3 regions of the Allorhizobium ampelinum S4 genome follow, and region 3 is predicted to be linked to each of the others. Evidence: predicted binding sites of a transcription regulator. Region 3 holds the regulator's gene; each other region holds the start of a gene.
What was found. Region 3 encodes LexA, which represses DNA repair genes until DNA is damaged. Its sites were predicted from a motif close to TGTTCNNNNTGTGTTCNG; they were not measured.

Region 1: a site for LexA is predicted at 2,594-2,611, ahead of radA (DNA repair protein RadA). Genes of this name have one in related genera too.
Region 2: a site for LexA is predicted at 2,423-2,440, ahead of AVI_RS01490 (YifB family Mg chelatase-like AAA ATPase). Genes of this name have one in related genera too.

The regions. Positions count from the first base shown of each region.
Region 1 is NC_011989.1:1,259,464-1,267,030, reverse strand. Features, by position in the region: gene AVI_RS05925 (amino acid ABC transporter permease) at 1-428, shown strand, start outside; gene AVI_RS05920 (AraC family transcriptional regulator) at 439-1,293, opposite strand; gene alr (alanine racemase) at 1,380-2,543, shown strand; gene radA (DNA repair protein RadA) at 2,671-4,071, shown strand; gene AVI_RS05905 (UDP-glucuronic acid decarboxylase family protein) at 4,209-5,204, shown strand; gene galE (UDP-glucose 4-epimerase GalE) at 5,201-6,175, shown strand; gene AVI_RS05895 (UDP-glucose dehydrogenase family protein) at 6,288-7,567, shown strand, end outside.
Region 2 is NC_011989.1:305,357-312,923, reverse strand. Features, by position in the region: gene cysK (cysteine synthase A) at 1-425, shown strand, start outside; gene AVI_RS01490 (YifB family Mg chelatase-like AAA ATPase) at 709-2,241, opposite strand; gene gshB (glutathione synthase) at 2,690-3,637, opposite strand; gene AVI_RS01480 (cupin domain-containing protein) at 3,724-4,215, opposite strand; gene AVI_RS01475 (sn-glycerol-3-phosphate import ATP-binding protein UgpC) at 4,367-5,473, opposite strand; gene ugpE (sn-glycerol-3-phosphate ABC transporter permease UgpE) at 5,485-6,327, opposite strand; gene AVI_RS01465 (ABC transporter permease subunit) at 6,338-7,219, opposite strand; gene AVI_RS01460 (extracellular solute-binding protein) at 7,295-7,567, opposite strand, start outside.
Region 3 is NC_011989.1:2,108,147-2,115,713, forward strand. Features, by position in the region: gene alaS (alanine--tRNA ligase) at 1-1,624, opposite strand, end outside; gene recA (recombinase RecA) at 1,794-2,882, opposite strand; gene AVI_RS10065 (carbohydrate kinase family protein) at 3,129-4,094, shown strand; gene AVI_RS10070 (pseudouridine-5'-phosphate glycosidase) at 4,091-5,014, shown strand; gene lexA (transcriptional repressor LexA) at 5,405-6,124, shown strand; gene AVI_RS10080 (ComEC/Rec2 family competence protein) at 6,105-7,567, opposite strand, start outside.

The DNA.
Region 1 (7,567 bases), 850 kb from region 3:
TGTTCGGCATCGACGTTCCCGCCTGGCTCGCTGCCGGTGTGGCACTGACTTGCTGGACCGCCGCTTTCCTGACTGAAATCTGGCGCGGCTGCGTCGAAGCCGTGCCAAAAGGCCAGTGGGAAGCCGGCACCAGCCTGGCCCTCACCTATCGCCAGCAGATGCGGCTGATCATCCTGCCGCAGGCCATGCGGATCGCCATTGCCCCGACCGCCGGTTTTTCGGTTCAGGTGGTCAAAGGCACGGCCCTGACCTCGATCATCGGCTTTGTCGAGTTGTCGAAGGCCGGAACCATCGTCACCAACGCAACCTTCCAACCCTTCACCGTTTATGGATTGGTCGCGCTGTTCTATTTCGCCATCTGCTACCCACTGTCGCGCTACTCCAAATATCTGGAACGCCGGTTCGGCGCGGCACCGGTCGGGCATTGATCCCCTCAGCCTATCCCCGGCGAAATTGCGCCGGGGTCATGCCCATCCGCGCCTTGAAATTGCGGGTAAAATGCGCCTGATCGGCAAAGCCGCAGGCAAAGGCGACGTCGGCAGGCGCAGCGTCCTTGGCCAGCATGGACTCCGCTTCTCGAATACGCCGAAGTGTCAGATAGGCGTGGGGCGTAATATGATAGGTGGCGCGAAAGCTGCGGATCAAATGCGCACGGCTGAATCCGACCAGCCCCGCCAGATGGTCAAGGCCGATATCCTCAGCAAAATTCGCATGGAGATAGTCTCGCACCCTCGCCATCGCCGTGTCGGGGCGAGCGGCAGAGGAGGCAGGCGCAACAGCGCCATGGCGGGTGAAAAGAGCGGTGAGCATGTCCAGCATCCCCTCTTCGGCACCGAGCATTCCATCTGCCTGCTCTATTTGCCTGTGCATCCGGTTAAAGGCCTGCGCCAAGGCCGGATCCGTGACGATCTGCTGGCGAAAGGACGGCGTTTCCCACGACGGTCTCTTGCTGGTCTCTTGCAGAACGTCGCACACCATGGCGACCGACGGATAGATCATCCGATATCGATAGACCCCACCCGCAGGACTGCCATCGTGGATCTCCTCCGGATTGATCAGGTATAGATCGCCCGGTCCGCAGACTTGTCTGCATCCCCTGATCGTGGCGATTTTCTGCCCCGTCTCCATGGCACCGATGCCAAAATGCTCATGGGCATGCGGGGAAAACCGATGGGTGATAAAGGTCGCACTCATACATTTCATGCCGCCAAACCGAGCATCTCGCCAGAAGCGGGTCTGCTCACGAATGAGAGGTTGAGATGAAATAGCAGGACGAGATGAAAGCATGTGCATGGCCCGACAATACCATCGCCGCATCATTCCAGTCTTGAAGAAAAGTGATAGGGTCCGGTCATCGTTCCTTTGCGAAAAGCTGTTTCATGTCTGCTTCTTCCTTTTCCATTCCCCCCTCCGATGAGTTCCTGACCGCACCGCTGCGCGTCACCATCGACCTGCAAGCGCTGGCCGACAATTGGCGCGATATGGCGAAGCGATCCGGCAAGGCGCGGGCGGGTGCCGTGGTAAAAGCCGATGGCTACGGCATCGGCATCGAGGATTCAGGCCAGACGCTTTACAATGCCGGTGCGCGGGATTTTTTCGTGGCGCTGCCATCGGAAGGCGCGACCTTGCGCACCTATGCGCCGGACGCCCGGATTTTCGTGCTGTCAGGCATCTGGGAAGGAATGGAACCGCTGTTTTTCGAGCATGATCTGGTGCCGGTGATTGCCAGTGAGGAACAGCTGGCGTTCTGGATGCGGACCGTGGCTGACCAAGGCGATCATCCATGCGCCCTGCATGTCGATACCGGCTTCAACCGGCTGGGCCTCAGCATGGACGATGCCTTGTTCCTGGCGACGGACGTTTCGCGCCCGGCCAGCTTTTCGCCGGTGTTGATTTTGAGCCATCTCGCCTGCGCAGATGATCCATCCTCGCCGATGAACCAGAAGCAATTGCAGGCTTTTCATCAGGTTAGCGCGGCTTTCGAGGGCATTGAATCAAGCCTTTCAGCCTCTGCTGGAACTTTACTCGGCCCTGATTACCATTTCGACCTCACCCGCCCCGGCATCGCGCTTTACGGTGGCGAGGCGGTCACGGGCCTGCCCAACCCGATGCGCCCAGTGGTCAAGGCCGAGGCCCGCATTCTCCAGATCCGCCAAGCCAGGAACGGAGAAACCGTCAGCTACGGTGCCACCTGCCAGTTGACGAGAGAAAGCCGTCTGGCCGTTGCCTCCGTCGGCTATGCCGATGGCTACCTACGCAATCTCTCAGGCCACGGCACGGCATTGCGCGATACGGGATCGCCGGGCGCCTATGGCTCTATCGCCGGATACCAGGTGCCGGTTGTTGGCCGCATCACCATGGACATGACGATCTTCGACGTCAGTGACGTGCCGGAAAAAGCAATTGCCGCTGGCGATTATATCGAGCTGTTCGGACCGAACATGCCTATCGATGACGTCGCCCGGGCGGCGGGTACGATCGGCTATGAAATGCTGACCGGCCTCGGCCTGCGCTATGAACGGCATTATCTGGAGGCTGAATAAGTCGTTAGCCCTCTTGCATAGGCCCGGCATTTCTCTTAGTTGATAGCACGTATTCACTCTTTGTTCTTATTTCTCCATCCATATTGTGGTGGGTGGGATGGTACGATGCTCGCATGAAAGGCAATGCATGGCCAAGGCCAAAACCCAATTCATCTGCCAGAACTGCGGCACGGTTCACAGCCGCTGGGCTGGCAAATGCGATGGTTGCGCACAGTGGAACACCATTGTCGAGGAAGATCCGATGGGTGGCATCGGCTCTGGTCCCGGCAAGGTGCCGAAGAAAGGCCGGGCGGTAACGCTGACCTCGCTGTCGGGCGAAATCGAGGAAGCACCACGCATTCCCACGGGCCTGTCGGAACTGGACCGGGCGACCGGCGGCGGTTTCGTGCGCGGCTCCGCCGTGCTGATCGGCGGCGATCCGGGCATCGGTAAATCCACCCTGCTAATGCAGGCCGCCGCCGCCTTGTCGCGGCAGGGCCATCGGGTCGTCTATGTCTCGGGCGAAGAAGCAGTGGCTCAGGTGCGGCTGCGCGCCCAGCGGCTGAACGCCGCCGATACCGATGTGCTGCTGGCAGCAGAAACCAATGTCGAGGACATTCTGGCGACAATTTCCGAAGGCAAACGGCCCGATCTTGTCATCATCGATTCGATCCAGACTCTCTGGAGTGATACCGCCGATTCGGCCCCCGGCACGGTCACGCAGGTGCGCACCGGCGTGCAGGCGATGATTCGTTTCGCCAAGCAGACTGGCGCCACCATGGTGCTGGTCGGCCACGTCACCAAGGAAGGCCAGATCGCCGGTCCCCGCGTCGTCGAGCACATGGTCGATGCCGTGCTGTATTTCGAAGGCGACCGGGGCCACCATTACCGCATCCTGCGCACCGTCAAGAACCGTTTCGGACCCACCGACGAAATCGGCGTGTTCGAAATGTCGGACCGGGGGCTGCGCGAAGTCGCCAATCCATCGGAACTGTTTCTGGGCGAGCGCAATGAAAAAGCGCCGGGCGCTGCGGTGTTTGCTGGCATGGAAGGCACGCGGCCCGTGCTGGTCGAAGTACAGGCTCTCGTGGCCGCGACAGCACTTGGCACGCCGCGCAGGGCCGTGGTCGGCTGGGATTCCAGCCGCCTGGCGATGATTCTGGCCGTACTGGAGGCCCATTGCGGCGTCAGGCTTGGCCAGCACGATGTCTATCTGAATGTGGCAGGCGGCTACCGAATCACAGAACCCGCCGCGGACATGGCAATTGCCTCAGCGCTGGTCTCATCGCTGGCTGGCGTCGCCCTGCCTGCCGATTGCGTTTATTTTGGCGAAATCAGCCTTTCGGGTGCAGTGCGACCGGTATCGCATACGGCGCAGCGGTTGAAGGAGGCCGAAAAGCTTGGCTTTTCCTCCGCCGTTTTGCCCGCCTCCTCCGTCGATCTGCCGAAGCGCACCGGCAAATGGGGCGAAATTGAAAGCCTGCCGGATCTGGTGGCGCGCATTGCCGGATCGAAACTGAAATCACGCCAGCAGGGCAATGAGGATTGACAGAACGGGCGCAAAGGCATCGGCAACGGGCAGGTTGCGACCCTTGTCGCTCATAACGGTTGATTGCTTGTAGCCTGGAATTGACAGGGCCGGACCCCTTCCCCTACATGAACGGCAACGGACTGCAAGAGGACGCTATGGGAAAGACACGGACGGCATTGGTGACCGGCGGCGCTGGATTTCTCGGTTCCCACGTCTGCGCACGATTGCTTAACGAAGGCTGCGATGTGGTCTGCCTGGACAATCTTCAGACCGGGCGGCGCAAAAATATCGAACCTCTGCTGGCCAATCCCAAACTGTCCTTCATTAAAGCCGATGTCCGCGATCCCTTGCCGCAAGGCGTCTACGACGAGATCTGGAATCTCGCCTGCCCCGCCTCGCCGCCGCAATATCAGATCGATCCTGTTGGCACGATGCTGATCAATGTGCTTGGCATGAAAAACGTGCTGGACCTGGCTGTCGCCTGCGGCGCACGGGTGTTTCAGGCGTCGACCAGCGAGATCTACGGCGATCCGCAGGTTCATCCGCAGACGGAAAGCTACCGTGGCGCGGTCAATACGATAGGGCCGCGGGCCTGCTATGACGAAGGCAAGCGCGCCGCCGAAACCCTGTGTTTCGATTATCACCGCCAGCATGGCGTTGAAATCAAGGTGGTGCGGATCTTCAATACCTATGGTCCAAACATGGACCCGCAGGACGGACGGGTGGTCTCCAACTTCATCGTTCGCGCCCTGGAAGAGGCGCCGCTTGAGCTTTATGGCGGCGGCACGCAGACCCGGTCCTTCTGCTATGTCGATGACCTGATTGAGGGATTTTTCCGGCTGATGCGCTCTGATGCCTCGATCACTGGTCCGGTCAATATTGGCGATCCCGGCGAATTTACCGTGCGTGAACTGGCTGACATCATTTTGGAAATGACCGGAAGCCGGTCGGTAATCGTCGACAGGCCGTTGCCGAAGGACGATCCGCTGCTGCGGCGCCCCGACATCACCCTTGCCGGGCAATTGCTGGGCTGGGAGCCGAAAGTGCGGCTACGCGAAGGACTGAAGCGGTCGATCCCGTATTTCGCAGCGGAAACGGGACGCACCATTAACACCAGTGCTGCCAACATCAATCTGGATACCATGTCATGAAGAATATCCTTGTCGTCGGCGGCGCCGGCTATATCGGAAGCCACGCCTGCAAGGCCTTGTCCAAGGCGGGTTACACACCTGTGGTCTATGACAACCTGGTTCACGGCCACGCGGATTCGGTCAAATGGGGACCGTTCGAACAAGGTGACATTGCCGATGGCGCACGGCTCGATGCCGTTCTCAGCCAATACCAGCCGGAATGCGTGATGCATTTCGCAGCCTTCGCCGCTGTTGGTGAATCGGTGACGGACCCGGCAAAGTATTACAATAACAACATCCATGGGTCCGTCTGCCTGTTGGATGCCATGCGCCGCAATGGCGTTGACACCATTGTGTTTTCCTCGACCTGCGCCACCTATGGCGAGGTGAAAAGCCTGCCAATCGTTGAGGAAGCTCCGCAGAGCCCGGTCAATCCCTATGGATTTTCCAAGCTGGTGATCGAGCAGGCGCTGAAGGATTACGGCCATGCCTATGGGTTGAAATGGGTGGCCATGCGCTATTTCAACGCCGCCGGTCTCGATCCGGAAGGCGATCTTGGCGAACGTCACGATCCGGAAACCCATGCCATTCCGTTGGCGGTTCTGGCGGCCATGCGCCAGACCGAGTTCAACGTGTTCGGCACCGATTACGATACGCCTGATGGCACTGCCGTCCGCGACTATATCCATGTCTGCGATCTTGCCGATGCCCATGTCCTGGCTATCGATTACCTGCAAAAGGGCGGCGAAAGCGGTGCCTTCAATCTTGCGACCGGCAAGGGTACATCGGTCAAGGACTTGCTGGAAGCAGTGTCTGAGGCCGTCGGCGCGCAGGTGCCGATCAAATATGCGCCAAGGCGGGCTGGCGATGCGCCAGCTCTTTACGCCTCCGGCGACAAGGCCCGCAGCCTTTTGGGCTGGACGCCGCGCTATACCGATATCAACCTGATCGTGAAAACCGCGGCGGACTGGTTCAAGGCCCACCGCAACTAAGGCCGATATAACCAGAGATCGTCGATATGGTTTGACAGGAACCACAGGGCAATCCGGCCCATCGCACACCCCCGCCCATCCCACACCCTTTGACAGGAAAGCGGCAGAATTCATGAACGTTCGCATTACCATGGTAGGCACCGGCTATGTGGGCCTGGTCAGCGGTGCATGCTTTGCCGAGCTGGGCCATGACGTCATCTGCGTCGATAAGGACCCGCGCAAGATCGAAATGCTGCATCAAGGCAAGATGCCGATCTATGAGCCGGGTTTGGATGAACTGGTTCAGCGCAATGTGGCAGCCGGGCGCATCACCTTCACCACCGACCTTGCCGCAAGCGTCAAGGACCGCGATGCCGTGTTCATCGCCGTCGGCACACCAACCGAGGCGGGCTCGGACCGGGCCGATCTGAAATATGTGTTTGCCGCCGCTGCCGAAATTGCCAAGGCCGTCACCGGCTTTACGGTCATCGTCACCAAATCGACAGTGCCGGTTGGCACCAACCGTCAGGTGTTTGACATCGCCAAGGCCAATGCCGCCCCGGATGTGCGGATCGCGGTTGCGTCCAATCCCGAATTTCTGCGCGAAGGCGCCGCCATCAAGGATTTTCTGGAGCCGGACCGGATCGTCGTCGGCGTCGATACCCCTCAGTCTGGCGAGGTGATGGAACGGATTTATGCGCCGCTGCTGCTAAACGGTAATGTTCCTTTCTTCAGCACCGGGATTGAGACGGCTGAACTGATCAAATATGCCGCCAATGCCTTTCTCGCGGTCAAGATCAGCTTTATCAATGAAATGGCCAATCTATGCGAGGCCGTCGGCGCCACAGTTGAGGATGTGGCGCATGGCATCGGTCTCGACAAGCGGATCGGCCGGGCCTTTCTCAATACCGGCCCTGGCTGGGGCGGCTCCTGCTTTCCCAAGGATACCCGCGCGTTGCTGGCAACCGCTGCCGATGCCGGGATCGACTCGCTCGTCGTGTCTTCGGCGGTCAATGCCAACAACCAGCGCAAGGCCGATATGGTCACCAAGGTGATTGAGGCCGCGGGCGGTGATGTCGAGGGCAAGAAAATCGCCGTATTGGGCGTGACCTTCAAAGGCCAGACCGACGATATGCGCGAAAGCACCAGCCTGGTGATGCTGCCTGCCTTGCAGGCGAAAGGCGCAAAGGTTGCTGCTTTCGATCCGTCAAGCCCACATGACGCGGCAAGTCAGTTGCCGGGTGTTGAAATGACCAAGACAGCCAAGGAAGCCGCGACCGGCGCCGATGTTCTGGTCATCCTGACCGACTGGATGGTCTTCAAGACCTATAATTTCAAGGAAATCGCCAGTGTCATGGCGTCTCCTGTGCTGGTCGATCTTCGCAATATGTTCAATGCCAATGAAGCGCAGAA
Region 2 (7,567 bases), 1.8 Mb from region 3:
TTGATATCTTCGTTTCCGGCATCGGCACTGGCGGCACGATTACCGGCACCGGCCAGGTGCTGAAGGCCAAGAAACCGTCTGTTCAGGTGATCGCCGTGGAACCCGCCGACAGCCCGGTTCTGTCGGGCGGCAATCCCGGCCCCCACAAGATCCAGGGCATCGGCGCCGGTTTTGCCCCGAAGATCCTCGATACCGGAATCTATGACGAAGTTGTCACCGTTACCAATGACGAAGCATTTGAACTGGCCCGGCTGGTCGCCCGGCTGGAAGGCGTGCCAGTCGGCATTTCCTCAGGTGCCGCCCTCACCGCCGCCATCAAGGTTGGACAGCGCCCGGAGAATGCCGGAAAGACCATCGTGGTGATCATTCCCTCCTTTGCCGAACGCTATCTCTCGACGGCGCTGTTTGCAGGACTTGGCGAATAATCGCATTCAATGCGCTGATCCCATGGGATTGGTGCCCATCAAACAATGAAGACGAGGGCTACAGCATAAGGTGTAGCCCTCAGTTTGTTGACAAACCCCGATCTCGGCATTTCGTCATCCTCGGGCTTGTCCCGAGGATCTGTTGTTGCTGAATAAGCCATTGAGGTTGTTACTTAAATTGACATGCGTAGATACTCGGCACAAGGCCGAGCATGACGTCGAGGATAAATGCAGCCTTTGTCAGCAGTCTGAGGGCTACAGCAGCAGGCGCAGTCCTGTTTCGTTATGCCGCAGCCGTCAGGCGTTCCGAGGGAATACGGTAGGAAATCGCCTCGGCCAGATGAATCCGGCCAAGCGCCTCCGAGCCATCCAGATCGGCCAAGGTCCTCGCCACTTTTAACACCCGATGATAGGCGCGGGCCGAGAATTTGAACTTCTCCGCCGCATCCCTCAATAACTGCAAGCCAGCAGCATCCGGTGCGGCCAGCTTTTCGATCAGTGCCGTCGAGCACCGCGCATTCATGCGGATTTCAGGCACGCCCGCCTCGATAAACCGTTCCGTCTGCCGCTGTCGGGCGACGGCAACGCGGCGGGCGACATCGGCGCTTTTTTCGGCTGCCATTGGCTTGATCAGGTCCATGGCTGAGACGGCGGGGACATCGATGCGAATATCGATCCGGTCCAGCAGCGGACCGGAAATCCGGCCCTGATATTCGGTCAGGCAGCGAATGCCGCGTGCGCAGGTATGGCCGGGTTCGCCCGCCATGCCGCAACGGCAAGGGTTCATCGCGGCAATCAACTGGAAGCTGGCCGGATAGGTGACGCGGTGATTGGCGCGGGCAATGACGCATTCGCCGCTTTCCAGCGGTTGGCGCAAGGCATCCAGCACCTGCGGCGAAAATTCCGGAAATTCATCGAGAAACAACACACCGTTATGGGCAAGCGAGGCTTCGCCCGGCCGGGCGCGCAACCCGCCGCCAACCAGCGCCGCCATGGTGGCGGAATGATGCGGCGTGCGAAATGGTCTGCGGTCTGACAATTTGCCACCGGCCAATTGCCCGGCGATGGAATGGATCATCGACACATCCAGAAGCTCCGGTGCAGACAACACCGGCAGGATGGACGGCAGGCGGGCGGCCAGCATGGATTTGCCTGATCCTGGCGGGCCGACCATCAGCAGGTTGTGGCCCCCGGCAGCAGCCACTTCCAACGCCCGCTTGGCGCTTTCCTGGCCGCGAATATCGGCGAGGTCAGGCAGGTTACCCGGCAGCGCCCGGCTGGCCGGATTCGGGCGCGTCAGGACCTGGGTACCACGAAAATGGTTGGCCAAAGCGATCAGGCTGCGGGGAGCCAAAATATCCATGTCCGCCCCCGCCCAGGCCGCCTCCGGGCCGCTATCCGCCGGGCAGATCAGCCCTTTGCCAAGCGCATTGGCAGCCATGGCCGCCGGAAGAGCACCGGCAACGGCGGCAATCGTGCCATCCAGGTTCAACTCACCGACCACAAGATAGTCGCCCAGCACATCGGCGGGAATGGCACCCAGCGCCGCCATCAGACCAAGGGCGATGGCCAGATCGAAATGAGAACCTTCCTTGGGCAGGTCCGCCGGTGCCAGATTGATGGTCACCCGCTTGGGCGGCAGTGCCAGTCCGGAGGCATGCAGGGCCGCCTGAACCCGTTCCCGGCTTTCAGCCACCGCCTTATCCGGCAGGCCGACGATCTGCACCCCGATCTTGCCGGGCGCGACCATGACCTGCACATCGACAGGCACGCCATCAATCCCCTGAAACGCAACCGTTCCAACCCGTGCAACCATATCCCAGCCCCCTTGCCGGCAGCGGTCCATCCGCCCCTACGCAATTTCATGGATTTCGCCGGACGAAAAAGAGAAAATGCGTTTAAAATCAATTTATTAAATCAAGTCATCGAGCGGAGCTCCTAACGGGCACGCTGCAATTTCCTGCAACCATAGTTTTGCATGAAAAACAAAGGACGACAAGAACAATAAATGAACAAAGACCCGTTTCGAGGGCAAAATGGTTGTATTTGGTTGCGCTTTCAGAACAAAGGGGAACGCTTCCGGCACCCCGCAACGCCAAAGGTTTTAGAGTTTGTCAGGGAAAAGTGGAAACCGGTTTTCCCGAAAAGACAAACGAAAACAAAAGAAGCGAGAGTCTGTCTGGTTCAATATGAATCTGACAGACTCTCGCAAACCCAACGTGGCGGGGCGCAGAAAACACTCTCCGATCAATTGTCGAACAGGATCAGGACCGCTTTTTCTCAATCGCGTCCCAGAGCAGGCCGGCAATATCGGCGCCGCCGAAATTCTTCACCTCGCGGATACCGGTTGGCGAGGTGACGTTAATCTCGGTCATGTAATCGCCGATCACGTCAATGCCGACCAGCAGGAAGCCGCGTTCGCGCAACGCAGGCCCGATCCGGGCGCAGATCTCGCGCTCGCGCGTCGTCAGTTCCGTCGGTTCCGGCTTGCCACCAGCATGCATGTTGGAGCGCGCATCATGTTCGGCAGGCACCCGATTAATCGCGCCGACGGGCTCGCCATCCACCAGAATGATACGCTTGTCGCCCTTGCGCACGGCAGGCAGATAGCCTTGGGCGATGAAGGGTTCGCGGAACATCTGGCCGAACATTTCCATCAGCGAGGAGAAATTGCGGTCGTCGCGGGTGGAGTGGAACACCCCTGCCCCGCCATTGCCGTAGAGCGGCTTCAGGATGATATCGCCCTGTTCGGCCCGAAAAGCGGCAATTTCCGCCGGGTCGCGGGTGATCAGCGTCGGCGGCATCAGGTCGGCATATTCGGTGACGAAGATCTTTTCCGGCGAATTGCGCACCCAGGCCGGATCGTTGACGACAAGCGTCTTCGGATGAATGCGCTCCAGCATATGCGTGGCGGTGATATAGGCCATGTCAAACGGCGGGTCCTGGCGCAGCAGCACCACATCCATGGTGGACAGATCGACGCGCTCCGGGCTGCCGAGGGTGAAGTGATCGCCCTTCACATCACGCAGTTCCATCGGCTCCACTGTCGCATAGACGCGGCCATCACGCATGGTCAGCCGATCAGGTGTATAGTGGAACAGCTTATAGCCCCGGGCCTGAGCCTCCAGGCTCATGGCGAAGGTGGAATCCCCTGATATATTGATGGAGGATACATGGTCCATCTGGACGGCGACATTGCGGATCTGGGCCATAATCTTTCTCGCGTTGCATTTGGAGGAAGATTTAGGACGCGGCGACCACGAACGCAACGTCCGGCAGAGGCCAAATTTTCACCCGCTCAAATCGGCGCGCGTGATCCGCTCCGCAGGGCATTTCGAAGCCGGTAAAGCGTCGCGATTGGCTCCGGAAAAGGTTTACGCAGAAATGCGATCTTGCGCACATAGGTCTCGATGCGCCAGGTGGCCCAGGTCCCACCCTTGAAATAGGCGATGTCACCGGTCTTCAGCAACCGTTCGGTGCCATCCTGCGCGGTCACATGCACTTCGCCCTCCTGGATCACCACGGTCTCGTCCCAGCCGAAATACCAGCGGAAACTACCGGCGGTACAATCCCAGACAGCTGTCGAACTTGCTTCATCAGGACTTTGTGAGTGATTGGCCAGCCGGGCCTGCGGATCGCCCTCAAGAATCCAATCCGGATTGATTGGCGCTGGTTGCAGGCTCAAATGATCGGCATTGGCGGCCACCAGCGGTGGCGTGTCTTCCGCTCTAAACCGTGGCAAAGCCATGGCGGCCCCGGCCATGGCTGCAAACAAAAGCTTGACTGGCATCGATGTCCCCCATGATGTCCCCGAATTTTATGGGAACCCTATCAAATTCGGGTTAATCCAGTCACATGCATTTTAGCGTTTGCCCAAGAAAGCGGTGAAGGGAAACGTGACAATCGGCTCTCGCTGGCAATGGCGTGAGCCGACCGGCTTTTCAGGCCTCTACCGTCTCAGCCTGAGCCCCGAAGGTCATCTGTGCGGTGGCAAAGGGCAGAGCAAGGCGGCGGCCTTCCCGGTCGAAGAAGTGGAATTTCTGTGGATCGACCCCCAGCCGCATCTCGTTTGACAGCACCGTCGAAACCGGCAGCGAGGCGCAAAGAGCCTGATCGCCGACAAACCCATGTACGAGGCGGACAGCACCCAATTCTTCCACATAATCGACACGGAATGGCACATAGGGCTGACCAGGGGCTGCAACCGTCAGATCCTCCGCCCGAAGGCCGATCGTGACTTCGCCGCGATAATCGGTCTCGCCCTCGAAGGTGAAGCTGACCGGCCAAAGCGACAGACGATTGCCATCCAGGCGGCCGGTGACAAGGTTCATGGCCGGGGAGCCGATGAAGCTGGCAACGAAGGTCGAGGCAGGCGCGTGATAGACTTCAAGCGGCGTACCGATCTGCTCGATCCGGCCACCGTTCAGCACCACCAGCCGGTCGGCCAGCGTCATCGCTTCCAGCTGGTCGTGCGTGACATAGATCGATGTCGTACCAAGCCGGCGTTGCAGCTTGCGGATCTCGACGCGCATGGAGACGCGCAGCTTGGCATCGAGATTGGACAGCGGCTCGTCAAACAGGAAAACGGCCGGCTTGCGCACGATGGCACGGCCCATGGCAACGCGCTGGCGCTGGCCACCGGACAGTGCCTTGGGCTTGCGGTCCAGATAGGGTTGCAGTTCCAGCATCCGGGCGGCCTCGGCCACGCGTGCGTCAATCTCGTCCTTAGGGGTTTTGCGGTTTTTCAGGCCATAGGCCAGGTTCTGCCGCACCGTCATATGCGGGTAGAGCGCGTAATTCTGGAAAACCATGGCGATGTCGCGGTCCGCCGGTTCAACCGTGTTGACCACCCGATCACCAATGCGCACCACGCCCTCGGATATGCTTTCCAACCCGGCCACCATGCGCAGCAATGTCGATTTGCCACAGCCGGAGGGGCCGACCAGCACGATGAATTCGCCGTCGTTGATCTGGATGTCCACGCTGTTGACCGCACGCACACCGCCGTCATAGATTTTCGAGACCTGATTGATATCGATGGAAGCCATTGGACTGTCCTTTACTTGTCGGTTTCGGTGAGGCCCTTGATGAACCAGCTCTGGAATACCACCACGATGATGACAGGGGGCAGAATAGCGAGCACGGCCATGGCAAAGGCTTCGTTATAATCGGGAATTTGCGCACCCACCCAGACCTGAAGGATCTGCTTGATACCGCGCATCAGTGTGTAAAAGCTCTCATCCGTGGTCATCAGCATGGGCCAGAGATACTGGTTCCAACCATAGACGAACATGATGATGAACACCGCCGCAATCATCGTGCGCGACAGCGGGATCAAAATATCAATCAGGAACTTGAATGGACCGGCACCGTCGATACGGGCCGCTTCCAACAGCTCTTCCGGCACGGATTTAAAGAATTGCCGGAAAAAGAAAGTGCCGGTGGCAGACGCCAGCAGCGGCAGGATCAGGCCGGTATAGGAATTCAAAAGCCCCAGATCACTCGCCACCTTGTAGGACGGCATGATGCGCACTTCCAGCGGCAACAGCAGCGTGGTGAAGATGATCCAGAAGGCCAGCGTGGCAAAGCGGAAGCGGAAATAGACAATCGCATAGGCTGCCATCATCGACAGCACGATTTTGCCGATGGCAAAGCCAAGGCCGAGGATCAGCGAATTGAGCAGCATGCTGAGACCCGTGACCTTGCCGTTAAAGCCGGTCTGGGCAAACAGCACCTTGTTATAGGTCTCGCCAAGATGTCCGCCCATGGAGAGCATCAGGCCCTTTTGGTGGATTTCGGCTGCCGTATGCGATGAGGTGGTGAAGGCCACAACCAGCGGGCCAAGCATCACAAGAACACCGAGCAGCAAGATCACATGGTCGAAGAGTTTGGTTTTATACATGGTCTTCTCCTCAACCGTAATGGACGCGCCGCTCGATGAAGCGGAACTGGATCATTGTCAAAACCAGCACGACGACCATCAGGATCACCGACTGCGCGGAAGAAGAGCCGATGTCATTGCCCCGGAAGCCATCGGTATAAACCTTGTAAACCAAGGTGATCGGGTTATCGGCGGGCTTATCCTTGACGATCACGTCGATCACACCAAACGTATCGAACAGCGAATAGGTCATGTTGACCACCAGCAGGAAAAACGCGGTCGGCGTCAAAAGCGGCATGGTCACGGTCCAGAACCGGCGGGTGCCGGAGCGGCAATCCAGCGTGGCGGCTTCGCGCACCGAGGCCGGAATGCCCTGAAGGCCTGAGAGAATGAAGATGAAATTGTAGGGAATCTGGTTCCAGACCGCGATTGTCACCATGGCAAAGGCGGTGTCAAAATAGTTCAGACCCACCTTCATGTCCCAGCCAAACAGGGCGACGAATTTCACGAAGGGACCAATGTGTTGATCAAAGAACATCATGCCGATCAGGCCAGCCACAGGCGGCGCGATGGCGTAGACAACGATCAGCAGGGTCTTGTAGGCCGATTGTCCGCGGATCACGGCATCAGCCTTGACGGCGAGCACGGTTCCGATGGACAGCACCAAAAACGTCACCACCACGCTGAAGCACAGCGTAAACAGCGCGATCTTACGATATTCAGACGAGCTGAACATATCGACATAATTGGCCAGCCCCACGAAGGTTGAGCCAAAGCCGAACGGGTCCTCAATATAGAAGGACGACTGGATGGCCTGCACCGCCGGCCAATAGAAGAAGATCGCCACAATGCACAATTGCGGAGCCAAAAAGACATAAGGCAGAAATCGCGAGTTGAACTGAACGCGCTTCATCGCGGCAACCTTTCAAAGCAAGTCCCGGAGGCGATAGATCGCCTCCGGGAGAGATCAGATCTCAATTGTCAGGGTTCAGCCTGCGGTCTTGGCAAAGCGTGCCAGGATTTCGTCAGCTTCCTTCTTGATGGTTTCCATCGCAGCCTTTGGCGTGGTTTCACCAGAGAAGATCTTGTTGTATTCGCGTTCCATCACAGAGCGGATCTGCGGGTAGAAGCCGAGGCGATAGCCCTTGTCCCATTCGCCGCCGGGAAGCTGAAGCTGCTTGATGCCCACTTCGGCAACAGGAGCCTTTTCGTAATAGCCTTCCTTCTTGGCCAGTTCGTAAGCCGCCGTGGTGATGGCAAC
Region 3 (7,567 bases):
CAGTCCCTTCACGAACAGTGGCAACGTGGACAAACAGCCCCTCGCCCTTCTTCAAGGTATCGCGCACCTCAAGAACGAACCCATCGCCAACGATCTCACCTGTATCGCCAACCTGGCCACCAGATTCGCCATAGAACGGTGTCTGGTTGACCACGACCTGAACATTCTCGCCCGCCGTAGCTTGCTCGATCACCGCACCATCACGCACCAGCGCCTGAATTTCGCCCTCGGCGCTTTCGGCGGAATAACCGAGAAACTCGGTTGCGCCGTGCTTGTCCTTCAACTCGAACCAGACAGTTTCCATCGCCTTGTCGCCGGAGCCCGACCAACTGGCACGGGCTTCGGCCTTCTGACGCTGCATAGCATCGTTAAAGCCGGTGATATCGACGCCAATGCCACGGGCGCGCAAGGCATCCTGCGTCAGATCCAGGGGAAAACCGTAGGTGTCGTAAAGCTTGAACGCGGTCTCGCCGTCAATGCTATCGCCCTTGTTCAGAGTGGCCGTGGCGTCGGACAGCAGCGAAAGGCCACGCTCCAACGTCTTGCGGAAACGGTTTTCCTCGAGCTTCAAGGTTTCGGAAATCAACGCCTCGGCGCGGACCAGTTCCGGGTAGGCGCGCCCCATCTGCTGCACAAGCACAGGCAGAAGCTTGTAAATCATCGGATCGCGGGAACCGAGCAGTTCCGCATGTCGCATGGCGCGGCGCATGATCCGGCGCAGAACATAGCCGCGGCCTTCGTTCGATGGCAACACACCGTCTGCAATCAGGAACGCAGAAGACCGCAGATGATCGGCGATCACCCGGTGGCTGGCCCGGCGCTCGCCCTCAGCCGGAACACCGGTGAGATCAACGGAAGCATCGATCAGCGCGCGGAACAGGTCGATATCGTAATTGTCGTGCTTGCCCTGCAACAGGGCGGCAACCCGCTCCAGGCCCATGCCCGTATCGATGGATGGACGCGGCAGGTCAACCCGTTGTTCCTTGGTCACCTGTTCATATTGCATGAAAACCAGGTTCCAGATCTCGATGAACCGGTCGCCATCCTCATCGGCGGAACCTGGAGGTCCGCCCCAGATATGGTCGCCGTGGTCATAAAAAATTTCGGAGCACGGACCGCAGGGACCGGTATCACCCATTGCCCAGAAATTGTCGCTGGTGCCAATCCGGATTATCTTCTCTTCCGGCAGGCCTGCAATTTTCTTCCACAAGCCAAAGGCTTCGTCATCGGTGTGATAGACGGTGACGCAAAGCTTGTCACGATCAATACCGAATTCCCGGGTAATCAGGTTCCAGGCCAATTCGATGGCATTTTCCTTGAAATAATCGCCGAAGGAAAAATTGCCCAGCATTTCGAAAAACGTGTGATGGCGCGCCGTGTAACCGACATTGTCAAGATCGTTATGCTTGCCCCCGGCCCGAACGCATTTTTGCGCTGTGGTCGCACGGGAATAAGGCCGGTGTTCCAGTCCGGTGAAGACATTCTTGAATTGCACCATGCCGGCGTTGGTGAACATCAACGTCGGGTCATTGCGGGGCACGAGCGGGCTCGACGCAACGACTTCATGACCATTGGTCTTGAAGTAATCGAGGAAGGTCGACCGAATGTCATTTACGCCGCTCATGGGATGCCCTTGGAATAAGTGTCCGTTGCCGGACAGACGTCAGAAAACAACGGCTTTTATCGTCCGCCATGACGCCTGTCCAGCCTATCGAAAGAAAAGGGCCGGAGATGTAAATCCCCAGCCCGCAACAATGAACAGATCCAACCGCCAGATAAGCGGTCCTAATCGATCAGGCGTCGTCAAGACCGACGCTGTCATTGGCGTCCGGACCGCCATTTTCAAGAAAACGCTCGGCGATCAGACCGGCATTCTGGCGAAGTGCTGTTTCGATTTCATCGGCAACCGCTGGGTTGTCGCGAAGAAAGATCTTGGCATTTTCCCGGCCCTGCCCCAAGCGCTGGCTATTATAGGAAAACCACGCACCGGCCTTCTCAACAATCCCAGCCTTGACGCCCAGATCGACCAATTCACCGGTCTTCGACACGCCTTCGCCATACATGATGTCGAATTCCACCTGCTTGAAGGGCGGCGCCATCTTGTTCTTGACCACTTTGACGCGGGTCTGGTTGCCAACGATCTCTTCCCGGTCCTTGACCGCGCCGATACGGCGAATATCGAGACGAACCGAAGCGTAGAATTTCAACGCGTTACCACCGGTCGTCGTTTCCGGGGAACCGAACATCACGCCAATCTTCATACGAATCTGGTTGATGAAAACGACCATGCAGTTCGAACGCGAGATCGAGCCCGTCAGCTTGCGCAGCGCCTGGCTCATCAACCGCGCCTGCATGCCCGGCAGGCTATCGCCCATTTCGCCTTCGATTTCAGCTTTCGGTGTCAAGGCCGCAACCGAGTCGATCACCAGCACATCGATCGCCCCCGAACGCACCAGCGTATCGGTGATTTCCAGTGCCTGTTCACCGGTATCTGGCTGTGAGATCAGCAAATTCTGGAGATCAACACCCAGTTTGCGGGCATAAACCGGATCCAGCGCATGCTCGGCATCGACAAAGGCGCAAACACCGCCCTTTTTCTGGGCTTCGGCAATGGTTTGCAGCGCAAGCGTGGTTTTACCGGAGCTTTCCGGTCCATAAATTTCAATGATACGGCCTTTGGGAAGACCACCAATGCCGAGCGCGATATCGAGGCTGAGAGAGCCTGTCGATACGGTTTCAACCTCCACGATTTTCTCGTTCGCGCCGAGCTTCATGATCGAGCCCTTGCCGAACGATCGCTCGATCTGCGACAGGGCCGCTTCCAATGCCTTGCTTTTATCCACCGTTTTGTCCTCTACGAGCCGCAAAGAATTTTGTGACATTTGAACCACCTTTAGGTTATTGAAGCCGCGTAGGCAACGAAACAGCAGACACGAACTATGTACATGGTTTGTTCCGTTCTTGCAAGTCTTGCCCAAGTCTTTGTGTTTATTTTTTAATCTGACGGGTGTTCTCTTAATGTTTCCATGGCATTGGCCGTTAAGAGAAGTTGGTTTTCAGCCCATCGTACCCTTCGGAATGACGCCTTCGCGATTCGAATTTCCACTGTTTCCAGGAGGCTGGCAGGTATGAGTCTCGACATTCTCGTTCTGGGCGGCGCGCATATCGATCGGCGCGGACGCATCGATGCGGAAACCATTGCTGGCGCCAGCAATCCGGGGCGATGGTTGGAAGAACCGGGCGGCGGTGGCTTCAACGCGGCGCGCGCCCTGGCACGACTTGGATTGAATGTTGCTATGATCAGCCCCCGCGGCGGCGATGCGCTTGGCCAACGGGTGGCGGTCGCCGCCGAAGCGGCTGGCGTCGACGACCGGCCCTTCACCTTTTTGGATCGGAGCACCCCAAGCTACACTGCTATTTTGGAAAAAGACGGCAATCTGGTGATCGGCTTGGCCGATATGGAGCTCTACCGCTTGTTCTCGCCACGCCGGCTGAAAGTACGCGCCGTTCGCGAATCTTTCGAAGCCACACGCGTTTTGCTGGTTGATGCCAACCTGCCGCAAGAGACGCTGGAGGCGATTGCGGCCATGGCGCGTGAGCTTGCCAAGCCTCTGGCCGGGATCGGCATTTCACCGGCCAAGGTGGTGCGATACGCCGACTGCCTCGATAGGTTCGATATGCTGTTTCTCAACAGCGCTGAAGCAGCGGTTCTGGCGGGAACAAAACCGGATGCCCCTTCTGATTGGCCGGATCTGCTTCGCGCCAAAGGCCTCCATGGCGGCGTTGTCACCAATGGTGCGGGACCGGTCGTTGCCTTTGATCCAAGCGGTGACTATGCCTTGACCCCGCCGCCACTGGACGCACTGGCCGATGTGACCGGAGCTGGCGATTCGCTTTGTGCGGGGGTGCTTTCGCAAAGAGTGAATGACAGTTCCTTGCCGCTGGCGCTGCGCCACGGTGTTGCTTTGGCTGGCCTGACCCTGCTATCTGACAGGGCAACAGACGAGGACCTCACCGCAGATCGCCTCGCCGCGCGCCTTGACCTTGTTGGCGAGCCGCGCGCCCTTCCCCGCCAAACGAGTTCCCGATCATGACCCGTTCGATTTCTCCGCTCCTGCCCATCGTATACGCCCGCGAAGTGGCTGCGGCCAAGACGCGCAATGCGCCTATTGTCGCGCTGGAATCCACCATTATCACCCATGGCATGCCCTATCCGAAAAATGTCGAGATGGCGCAAAGCGTGGAGGCAATCATTCGCGACGGTGGTGCGGTCCCGGCGACCATCGCCGTGATTGAAGGCGTTTTGCATATCGGGCTGGAAGAAGATCAGTTGCAAAAACTGGCGCAAATGACTGATGTCCTGAAGGTCTCTCGTGCCGATCTCGCCTACGCCATTGCCGAACGCCGCACCGGCGCTACCACGGTAGCCGCGACGATGATCGCTGCCGCCCGCGCCAATATCTCGGTTTTTGCCACCGGCGGCATCGGCGGCGTGCATCGTGGCGCAGAAGAAAGCTTTGACATTTCAGCGGACCTGGAAGAACTGGCCCGCACCCCTGTCATCGTCGTCTGCGCCGGAGCAAAAGCTATTCTTGATATTCCCAAGACATTGGAAGTCCTGGAAACCCGTGGCGTACCTGTCGTGACTTACGACAGCGACGAATTTCCAGCCTTCTGGTCGCGGGAATCGGGCTTGAAAAGCCCACTTAAACTGGAAAGCCCCGCAGCAATTGCCAATTTCCAGAAGGTACGCGACCAATTGGGCATTGATGGCGGCATGTTGATCGCCAATCCCGTGCCGGAAGCAGAGGAAATCGCGCGCGAGGAGATGGAAATCTATATTGGCCGGGCGCTGGCCGCGGCTGAACGCGAGGAAATCACTGGCAAAGCCGTCACGCCTTTCCTGCTCGACGCAATCTATCACCTCACCGACGGCCGCAGCCTGACCACCAATATCGCGTTGGTGGAAAACAACGCGCGTCTTGCCGCGGAAATTGCCGTCGCGATGCTGTAAGCCACTGATATCAAAATGGATCGGGGGTGATAATGTCCCCGATCAGACACTGCGGCAGATTATTGTTGTCGATTTATCGTTGGCCATCCGCACTGAAACAACTTGCTACCAACTTTCATTCCGCAATTTCACGTCTTCGATAGTATCGATTTTCTCTATCTTTCTGCCCATTCCCAACCGACAGTCGTCAGGACAATAAAGCAAAGGCTTTCTGTTTCTATAGGAGCCTCTCAGCCTCCCGTATTTAAAGGATGCTTCTCGTTCGTCTCCTCTTCAACGCCGTCTCTCGCCGCGTCATCGAAGGAAATTTGCAAGAAGGACTTGCGGAACACAACTGGAACAGATAGCGTATGTTCTGTATTTGTTTCATAATTCAAAGGGTAGGTCCCAATGCTGACTCGCAAGCAACAGGAACTTTTGCTGTTTATACACGAGCGCATGAAGGAGTCTGGGGTGCCGCCCTCCTTCGATGAGATGAAGGATGCCCTGGACCTCGCCTCAAAATCCGGCATTCACCGGCTGATCACCGCTTTGGAAGAGCGCGGTTTCATCCGTCGCTTGCCAAACCGTGCACGAGCGCTGGAAGTTATCAAGCTGCCAGAGGCCATGACCTCCAGCATACCGCCCCGACGTACAGGATTTTCGCCATCCGTCATTGAAGGCAGCCGAGGCAAGTTGCAGGCAGTTCCATCCGCTCCGGCCAAACAGGTCGAGGAAGTACGCAATTCCTCATCCATACCTGTCATGGGCCGTATCGCGGCAGGCGTGCCGATCTCCGCTATCCAGAACAACACCCATGACATTTCCGTGCCGATGGAAATGCTGGGCAGCGGCGAACATTACGCCCTTGAGGTCAAAGGCGATTCGATGATCGAAGCTGGCATTCTCGATGGCGACACGGTGATCATCCGCAACGCCACCACCGCCAATCCGGGCGATATCGTCGTTGCTCTGGTAGACGATGAGGAAGCCACGTTGAAACGCTTCCGCCGCCGTGGGGCGTCCATCGCGCTGGAAGCTGCCAATCCGGCCTATGAGACCCGGATTTTCGGACCGGACCGGGTAAAAATCCAGGGCAAGCTTGTCGGTCTTATTCGTCGCTATCACTAAGCTCACTGACATCTCCAGCGCCTGACTGGACGTCGTCGCTGGCAGCAGATGGAACATTGGCGTGGGCCGTACCATTCGGTCGATCATAGCGATTGCTGCGCCAGTCGAAATAACGATGGCGGGTCCAGGGCCGATACTGATTTTGAAATGCCGTAACGATATGCAGCGTTCGGGTGGCGGGATCACCAAGCGTGATCTCCATTGCACCGAACCGTCGCAGATCGTTACGGGTCAGGACTTTCGGGGGACGTGACAGCATCGGTCCAGCGTTAGCGGCCTTCTCGGTTTGCAAGAAGGCGAGAGGTTCGCCCGCTTCTATTAGGGACGGGGAATTCTGGTCTGAGTTTGAGGCGCCGCCCTTCACTTGGCTATCTGTGGGCACTGCAACACCCTTCCCCGGTACCGTCGTTACACTGGCTGCAGAAATGTCTCCCGCTTGCGTTCGGCTGATCGTTTGGGAGCGAACGGACGGGCTGCTGTTGTCAGATGGCAGCATGTCACCATCGGCCATGATCCGTTCAATTTCAACGTCCGCCCCAGTCGCGTCTTCCGCAGGCTCCCGGGTAACGGTGGTTTCGTTTTTTTCTGAGGGAATAGTGGATGCTATCGGCGCCTTACATTCGGCATCACGGCCGGCCTCAGTCGAAACGATCAGGTCGGACAGGGCGCAAGCGGCCTGGTTGTAGTCGCGGTTCTGCACCAGGCTGACGGTCCAACCATTGCTGAGCCTCGCGAGGCAAAAGGCATCGGTGCGGCAATGGAAAAGATCAGGTTTTTTATCGGCCTTCTCCTTTGCCGTCGTCATCTCCGCCATCGCCTGTTGCGGCTCTACTGGCTCTCTTCCCTTGACTTTTTGGCCCCCCGTCTTTGTTTTTCCGGCCCGCGTTGTTTCCCGCGCCTTGTCCTCGCCTTTCCCCGCGCCCTGTTGGCCTGTCTCGATCTCAACAGCTGCCAGCTTGGGCAATATTTCAGGCGCAATCGGATCGGCAATGTCGAGCACTGAGCGCCATTGGTTGAAAATGAAACTCGGCGGACGCTTCTTGTTGGTGGCGATGGTCAAGAGATGGCGGTCGTCGGTCCGAAAGAGAGCGAACAGTTGGCCATCTTCGGATATGGCGAGATCGGGCAGTGGCGGATCGGTTTTTATCGCCTCATAGCCAAACGCCGTCAGCATCATCGCCACGCCAATCAGCCGCAGCCGCGTCTTCATCAGGGTCAGTATCAGCAGGCCGGTTGCCGAGACCGGCAGAAACCACCACTCGAACCGGCCGAAGGTGAAGCCATTACCCCAGCTCGCGACCTTGCTGGCAATCATCAATACGCCCTCAAGGCCAAGCCCCATCAACTGGATCGGCCATTGGTCCAGACCGAACGGCATGAGCAGCACGCCGATCATCGCCGCTGGCATGACAAGCATCGACATAAGGGGAGCCGCCAGGAGAT